DNA from 2 places in the Dokdonella aquatica genome. Region 2 is predicted to be linked to the other one. Evidence: predicted binding sites of a transcription regulator. Region 2 holds the regulator's gene; the other holds the start of a gene.
What was found. Region 2 encodes HrcA, which represses chaperone genes, less so after heat shock. Its sites were predicted from a motif close to TTNGCACTCNNNNNNNNNGAGTGCNAA; they were not measured.

Region 1: a site for HrcA is predicted at 2,409-2,435, ahead of rpoH (RNA polymerase sigma factor RpoH). Genes of this name have one in related genera too.

What each region holds. Positions count from the first base shown of each region.
Region 1 covers NZ_CP197094.1:579,187-583,266, forward strand. The annotation lists gene ftsX (permease-like cell division protein FtsX) at 1-727, shown strand, start outside; gene ACQQ2N_RS02450 (response regulator) at 730-1,581, shown strand; gene ung (uracil-DNA glycosylase) at 1,578-2,285, shown strand; gene rpoH (RNA polymerase sigma factor RpoH) at 2,464-3,327, shown strand; gene ACQQ2N_RS02465 (endonuclease) at 3,494-4,080, shown strand, end outside.
Region 2 covers NZ_CP197094.1:4,117,521-4,121,600, reverse strand. The annotation lists gene recN (DNA repair protein RecN) at 1-459, opposite strand, end outside; gene ACQQ2N_RS18270 (site-2 protease family protein) at 606-1,775, opposite strand; gene hrcA (heat-inducible transcriptional repressor HrcA) at 1,948-3,003, shown strand; gene grpE (nucleotide exchange factor GrpE) at 3,146-3,676, shown strand; gene dnaK (molecular chaperone DnaK) at 3,782-4,080, shown strand, end outside.

The DNA of each region.
Region 1 (4,080 bases), 1.3 Mb from region 2:
CGAGATCACCGTGTTCCTCAAGCCCGCCGAGTCGGCCGACGCGGCTCGCAGGTTCGCCGAGGCGCTGCGTGGCCGTGCCGATGTCACCGGCGTCGTCGTGCGTACGCCCGACGAGGGGCTGGAGGAGTTCCGCACGTTGTCGGGTTTCGCCGATGCACTCGACGTGCTGCAGCACAATCCGCTGCCGAGCGTGCTCGTCGTCACGCCCGCCGCGGGTGGCGCGGACGAAGCGGCCCTGGCCGATCACGTCGCGGCCGACGCGCGCACGGACATGGTGCAGTACGATGCGGCGTGGCGTGAGCGCCTCGGTGCGATCCTCGCCCTCGGCGAGCGCGCCGTCGCCGCGCTCATGATCCTGCTCTCGCTCGGAACCCTGCTCGTGATCGGCAACACCGTGCGCACCGACATCCAGTCCCGCGCCGAGGAAATCGCGGTCATGCAACTCATCGGCGCGAGCGACGGCTTCGTGCGGCGCCCGTTCGTCTACACCGGCCTCTGGTATGGCGCACTCGGCGGCCTGCTCGCGGTCGTCGTGGTCTACGCGATGCAGCTCGCGGTGAGCGGCCCCGCCGACGGTCTGCTTGCGAGCTATGGCGGACGCTTCACGTGGCACGGCCTCGGCATCGGCACGGCGGCCTCGCTCGTCGCGATCAGCGTCGTGCTTGGCGCGCTCGGTGCATGGATCGCGGCGACCCGGCACCTGCTGGCCGGGCGCCCGGGAGAGTGACGATGAGTGCGCCACCGATCCTGACCCAGCACATCGCCTCGGAGAACCCGCGCGTGCTCGTCGTCGACGGCTCGCGCGTCGTGCGGCGCCTCATCGAGCAGACCCTGCGGGCGAACCTGCCCGAGGCGACCGTGATCGCCTGCGAAACCGGCGACGAGGCGATGCGTCAGCTCGCCGACGGAGTGGTCGACCTCGTCACGACGGCGCTGCGCCTTCCCGACATGGACGGCCTCGAGCTCGCCGCGCGCATCCGCGACGCCGGCAACCAGGCCTACATCCCGATCGTGGTCGTGTCGGGCGACGTGCAGGAGCGCCTCGTCGAGCGCTCGCTGAGCGACCACGTGACCGACTACTTCGACAAGTCGCTCGGCTTCCAGGCGCTGGCCGAGTTCATCCGCGGCTACGTGCGGCCGACCGAGAACACGCCCGGCGAGGTGCTCTACGTCGAGGACAGCCGCGTGGTCGCACTGGCCACGCGCCGCATGCTCGAGAAGCACGGCCTGACCGTGCTGCACGTGATCACGGTCGAGGAGGCCCTCGACCTGCTCGAGTCGGCGCAGGCCATGGACCGCGTCGGCGCCGACATCGTCCTGACCGACGTCAACCTCAAGGGCGAGCTGACCGGTGGCGACCTGCTCGAGCGCATTCGCCACACGCTCGGCTACGGCAAGGGCCAGTTGCCCGTCATCGTCATGACCGGCGACGACAACCCGAAGAAGCAGGCCGCCCTGCTCGCCGCCGGGGCGAACGACCTCGTCGAGAAGCCGATCGACGAACGCCTGCTCGTGACCAAGCTGCTGTTCCAGCTGCGCGTCGGGCGCAACCTGCGCGCGCGCCACGCCACGCCCGCGTGAGCGCTGCGAGCGTACGCCTCGAGGCCTCGTGGAAGGCCCGTGTCGGTGACTGGTTCGATCGTCCCGAGATGCTCGCGCTCGGCGACTTCCTGCGCGCACGCAAGCGCGATGGCGCGGTGATCTTCCCGCCCGGACCGCAGATCTTCAGCGCGTTCGACGCGACGCCGTTCGATGCGGTCAAGGTCGTCGTCCTCGGCCAGGACCCTTACCACGGCCCCGGCCAGGCCCACGGCCTGTGCTTCTCGGTACAGCCCGGCGTCACGCCTCCGCCGTCGCTCGAGAACATCTTCAAGGAGATCTCGCGCGACCTCGGCCTGGCGCGTCCCGACCACGGCTGCCTGCTGCCGTGGGCACGGCGCGGCGTGCTGCTGCTCAACGCCGTACTGACGGTGGAGCGCGGGCAGCCGCAGTCGCACCAGGGCGAGGGCTGGGAGGGCTTCACCGACGCCTGCATCGAGACCCTGGCCCGCGAGCGCGAAGACCTCGTGTTCCTGCTGTGGGGCAGCTCGGCCCAGAAGAAGGCAAGCCTCATCGACGGGCGCCGCCACCGCATCCTGCGCGCACCGCATCCGTCGCCGCTGTCGGCCCACCGAGGCTTCCTCGGCTGCAGCCATTTTTCCTTGGCGAACAAGCACCTGGAAGATGCCGGGCGCTCCCCGATCGACTGGTCGCTGCCTCCGCGGGCCGAGCTCGAAGCGATCTGAGCGGCGATTGTTCACCTGACCTCAGCAGTCTGATCACCGCGCATTAACGGATTCGGGTCTACTATACCCGCCAGTTCAGTTATGAGCTGGTTCCCGAACACCATTGGGAACTCGACGGGGTTTTTAGCACTCTCATAACCCGAGTGCTAACATGCCCGAACGCAAGAGGACAGACGCAATGAGCAATGCCATGGTCGCCACCCCGTTCCCGGTTCCGAGTGCGCTCGGCAGCCTGGACGCCTACATCTCGGCCGTCCACCGCATCCCGATGCTCACCGTCGAGGACGAGCAGGCGCTCGCGCGCGACTACCTCGAGTCGGGCAACCTCGAATCGGCGCGCAAGATGGTCATGTCGCACCTGCGCTTCGTCGTGCACGTGGCACGCGGCTACTCCGGCTACGGTCTCCAGATGGGGGATCTCGTGCAGGAAGGCAACATCGGCCTCATGAAGGCGGTCAAGCGCTTCGACCCCGACCAGGGTGTCCGTCTCGTGTCGTTCGCGGTGCACTGGATCCGCGCCGAGATGCACGAGTTCATCCTGCGCAACTGGCGCATCGTCAAGGTCGCCACGACCAAGGCGCAGCGCAAGCTGTTCTTCAACCTGCGCAAGTCCAAGAAGCGCCTCGGCTGGATGAACGCCGAAGAGGTCAACACGGTCGCCCGCGAACTCGGCGTGCCGGCGGCCACCGTGCTCGAGATGGAAGCACGCCTGAGCGGCCGCGACATCGCGTTCGATGCCCCGGTCGACGACGACGAGGACGCCAAGCCCTCGCCGGTCATGTTCCTCGAGGACCACCAGAACGCCGATCCGTACCTGACCGTCGAGAACGATTCGGAAGAGGAATCCTCGCTCGACACGCTGCACCGTGGCCTCGCGAAGCTCGACGAGCGCTCGCGCGACATCATCCAGCGCCGCTGGCTGCGTGACGGCGAGAAGGCGACGCTGCAGGAGCTCGCCGACGAGTACGGCGTCTCGGCCGAGCGCATCCGCCAGGTCGAGGCGAACGCGATGAAGAAGATGCGTGCGCTGTTCGTCGCCTGACGCGACGGATACCGCTCGTGACACGGAAAGCCCCGCGAAAGCGGGGCTTTTTCGTTGCGGCCGGGCTGCGGACCGCCACTGCGGGAAACCACCATCTCCAACCCGTCACGCAAGCGCCGTAAACTAGGCGGTTCCTGGCGGTCGTCCGCCTCCCGATGGAACTCCGATGAACTCCTCGCGCCATCGCATCCGGGGCCTGCTGGTCCTGCTTGCCCCGTTCGCCGTCCAGGCGGCCTACGCCCAATCCTCGGTCGGCCTGACCGGCGGCACGCCGCCCGTGCAGACCTTCGACACGCTCGCCTCGAGCGGCACCGGCAGCGCCGTGCCCGAAGGCTGGTACTTCGTGAAGTCGAACGGCAATACGACCTACACGGCCGACAACGGCACCGCCAACTCGGGCAACACCTACAGCTACGGCGCGACCGGCAGCAGCGAACGCGCGCTCGGCGTGCTCCGCTCGAACTCGACGATCTCGACGATCGGCGCGCGCCTGCGCAACGACACGACCGACGCCGTGTCGGAAATTGCCGTGGCCTACACGGGCGAGCAGTGGCGCCTCGGCGCGACGGGTCGCGCGGACCAGCTGCAGTTCGAATACAGCCTCGACGCGACCTCGGTCACCACCGGTACCTGGGCACCGGTCGCCGCGCTCCACTTCAGCTCGCCGACCACCACGGGCACGATCGGCGCGCTCGACGGCAACGCCGCTGCCAACCGTACCGCGATCAGCGGCTCGATCACGGGCCTCAGCCT
Region 2 (4,080 bases):
GGCGTGGCCGCCGAACGCGTCGAGCAGCACGAGCTGCTGGCGACGGTCGAGCAAGGCCTGGTGCTCGTGCTGGCCGTGGATCTCGACGAGGCGTTCGCCGAGCGCCTTCATCTGCGCGAGCGACACGGGGCGGCCATTGATCCAGGCGCGCGAGCTGCCTTCGCTGCGGATCACGCGGCGCAGCTGGCAGGCATCGTCGTCGTCGAGCTCCTCGTCGCGCAGCCAGGCGCGCAGGTCGTCGCGGCCGCCGAGGTCGAACTCGGCCGACAGTTCGGCGCGGTCGCAGCCATGGCGCACCATGCCCGCGTCGGCGCGATGGCCGGCGAGCAGCAGCAAGGCGTCGATGAGCAGCGACTTGCCTGCGCCGGTCTCGCCGGTGACGACGGTCATCCCTGAATCGAAAGCGATCTCGGCCTCGCCGACGACCGCGAAATCCTTGACGTACAACGTGCGCAGCATGAGCCGACCCCGGAAATCCCGCGCGAAGTGTCGGGGCAGGCGCGGACGGCCGCAAGCCTGCCGCGTGTTTCGCCGCGGCGGGACGTGATGCTCGCGCGGCCGCGTCGCACGGGACGAGACGCCGCATGCGGTCGACCGGCAGGCGATCAGTCGCGCAAACCGCCTTCGATGAGGTCGAGGCGCTCGCCGATGAAGCGCACCGCGCTGCGATCGTCGAGCCGGACGAGTGCGTCCCGTGCAGCAGCGGCATGGAAACACGCCTGGGGATGGGCGTGCACGAGCGCGGCGTATTCGGCGCGCAGCCAGTGGCGGTGTGCGCCGAGATCGGTCAGGCCGCCTTCGCTGCGCGCGAGCCAGGCCTCGAGCAGCTCGGGATCGCGCTCGATCAGCGCCGCGTGCGAGGCCATGCCGAGCGCGATGTAGGCGCGCATCGCCGGTGGCGCGGTCGCGCTCGCGGCGACGAGGCGCGTGGCGTACGCACGGGCGGCGTCGGCGTCCTCGCGATCGATCGCACGCCCGAGTCGCAGAAGGTCGGCGTTGAGGGCGAGCATCGGCGAATGCGCGAGGTCGCCCTCGGGCATCCACGCCTCGGGCCAGTCGCGTGAGCGGACGCCTGCGTGGCTGGCCGCGACGAGCTGGCTCATGCGCAGGTAGGCGGTCGCAGCGGGCGCGCCGCGCACGAGGTCGAGCAGGTTGAGCCCGTCGGTGCGCCAGCCCGCGACGTGGAACGGCAGCAGGTTGACCACGCCGAGCATCACGCCGGCGACCGCGAAGACATTCAGGACCGCAGCGACATTGCCCCCGTCGAGGGCACGCGCGGCGACGGCGGCGGCGAGCGCGGCCACGAGGTTCGCGAGCGGCCCGCCGAGCACGTGGACGATCGAGTCCAGGCGTGAGGCGGCTTCACCGGCGCGTGGCAGCAGCATGACGAAGCCACCGATGCCGCGTACATGGCCGCCATGGCGCCAGCGCCAGCCGGCGGGTGAGTGTTCGAGGCGCCACGGTCCGATGCCGATGGCCCATACGCGCATGCGCCGCGTGACGCCGGCGATCGCGTGGCCGCCTTCGTGCAGGACGATGTGCAGCCACAGCGACAGGAGCAGGAGGCCCGCCATGACCAGCGTCGAGGCGACGCCGTCGCCCGACACCGCGGGCAGGCGCAGGCCCGAGTTGAGGACGATCGTCATCACCACGACGCCTGCCGCGAACATGATCCAGCCGCCGCGCGATCGCGACGGCGCGGCGTCGGCCGGTGGCGCGAGCGCATGGCCGGTCGCGGCGGAGATGGCGGGCGGGAGCGGCGGCGTGTCGATCATGCGCGCAGCCTAGCGTGCGCGCGTGCCTGCAGCGATGCCGGTGCAGGCCGTGGCGACGGGCGGCCCGTGCGGGCGCACGGACGGCGTACGCGAGGCGTCGATGTCCCGCAAACCGCGCTGCAAAGCCGTTCGCGGCATTTTCCGGCGTGCGGCGCGCGTGTATGCTCGCGGGATGCCCCCGCGCCCCTCGTTCCCGCTCGATGCCCGCTCGCGCAGCCTGTTGCGCACGCTCATCGCCCAGTACATCGCCGACGGCCAGCCGGTCGGCTCGCGCACGCTCGCGAAATCGTCGGGGCTCGACGTGAGTCCGGCCACGATCCGCAACATCATGGCCGACCTCGAGGAGGCCGGGCTGGTCGCCGCGCCGCACACCTCGGCGGGCCGCATTCCGACCGCGCAGGGCTATCGCGTGTTCGTCGACAGCCTGCTCGAGGTGCGTCCGCTCGAGGAGCCGCAGGTCGAACAGCTGCGTCGCGAGCTGCCGACCAGCGCGGCGACACCGCACCTGCTCGGCAGTGCGAGCACGCTGCTGTCGGAGATGACGCGCTTCGTCGGCGTCGTCAGCGTGCCCAAGCACGACGAGTTCCCGTTCCGCCACATCGATTTCGTCGCGCTCGACACCAATCGCCTGCTCGTGATCCTCGTGTTCACCGACGGCCAGGTGCAGAACCGCGTCATCGAGACCCAGCACGCCTACACGGCGAGCGAGCTCGAGCAGACCGCGAACTACCTCAACACGCAGTTCGCCGGCATGCGCCTGGACGAGATCCGCGCGCGCCTGCTGCGCGAGATGCGCGACGAGGGCGCGCGCCTGAACCGCCTGCTCGCCGCGGCCGTGGACGTGGCCCAGCAGGCGTTCCAGTCGCCGGCCGACAACGACATGCTGGTCAGCGGCCAGACCAACCTCATGGGCGTGCACGAGCTCGCCGAGGTCGACCGCCTGCGCGACCTGTTCGATGCGTTCCAGCGCAAGCGCGACCTGCTGCAGCTGCTCGAGCGCTGCGCGCGCGCCGACGGCGTGCGCCTGTTCATCGGCGAGGAGTCGGGTTTCGCGGCGCTGGGCGGCTATTCGCTCGTCACGGCGCCGTACGGCGTCGGCAACCGCGTGCTCGGCGTGCTCGGGGTCATCGGACCCACGCGCATGGCCTACGAGCGCGTGATCCCGGTCGTCACGGCCACGGCGCAGCTCATTTCGGGCGCCTTGAACCGGTCGGGGGCGCCCCAATAGGGGAGGCGGGACGGCACCGGGGGGTGCCACCGCCACGCCGGCCCCCTTGCGCGGGCCTGGCGACACCACATTCATGGTTTCGATGAAGGGAAGGGTCCGGCGCACCCGCGCGGGCCTTTCCGATGGATTGACTGGAGGAACGATGCAGAACAACGACCCGACGCAGGACCCGGCAACCGAGCCGTTCATCGACGAGGCTGCCGACGGCGCCGACGCGTCCACGCAGGTCGCCGCCGAGTACGAGGCCAGGCTCGCCGAGATGCGCGACCATGTGCTGCGCGAGCGCGCCGAGATCGAGAACCAGCGCAAGCGCCTGCAGCGCGATCTCGAGCAGGCGCGCAAGTTCGCCAACGAGAAGCTGCTCAACGAGCTGCTGCCGGTGCTCGACAACCTGCAGCGCGCGCTCGACGCGGACAAGGGCGGCGCCTCGACGTTGCGAGCGGGTGTCGAGCTGACCGCCAAGGAGCTGCTGCGCGTCGCGCAGGCCCACGGCATCGTCGTGGTCGATCCGCTCGGCCAGCCGTTCGATCCCGAACGCCACCAGGCCATGAGCATGGTCGAGACCGCCGAGCACGCGCCCGACACGGTCGTGACGGTGCTGCAGAAGGGCTACGTCCTCAACGACCGCCTGCTGCGCCCGGCGCTCGTGAACGTGGCCACCCAGCCGGGCTGAACCGGCATCCGATCCCGCGCAACCGCTTGAAAGCGGTCGCGTTACCCCCAGTTTTCGCGCCAGCGGCCCGAGCGGCCATCAAGATCATTTTGGGAGAGCACACAGATGGGCAAGATCATCGGTATCGACCTCGGCACGACCAACTCGTGCGTGGCGGTCATGGAAGGTGGCACGGCGCGCGTGATCGAGAACTCCGAGGGCGACCGCACGACGCCGTCGGTGGTCGCGTTCAAGGACGGTGAGGTGCTGGTGGGCGCGACCGCGCGCCGCGGTGCCGTCACGAATCCGAAGAACACGTTCTCGGCCGTGAAGCGCCTCATCGGCCGCAAGTTCAGCGACAACGAGGTCAAGAAGGACATCGACCTCGTGCCGTACAAGATCGTCGGCCACGACAACGGCGACGC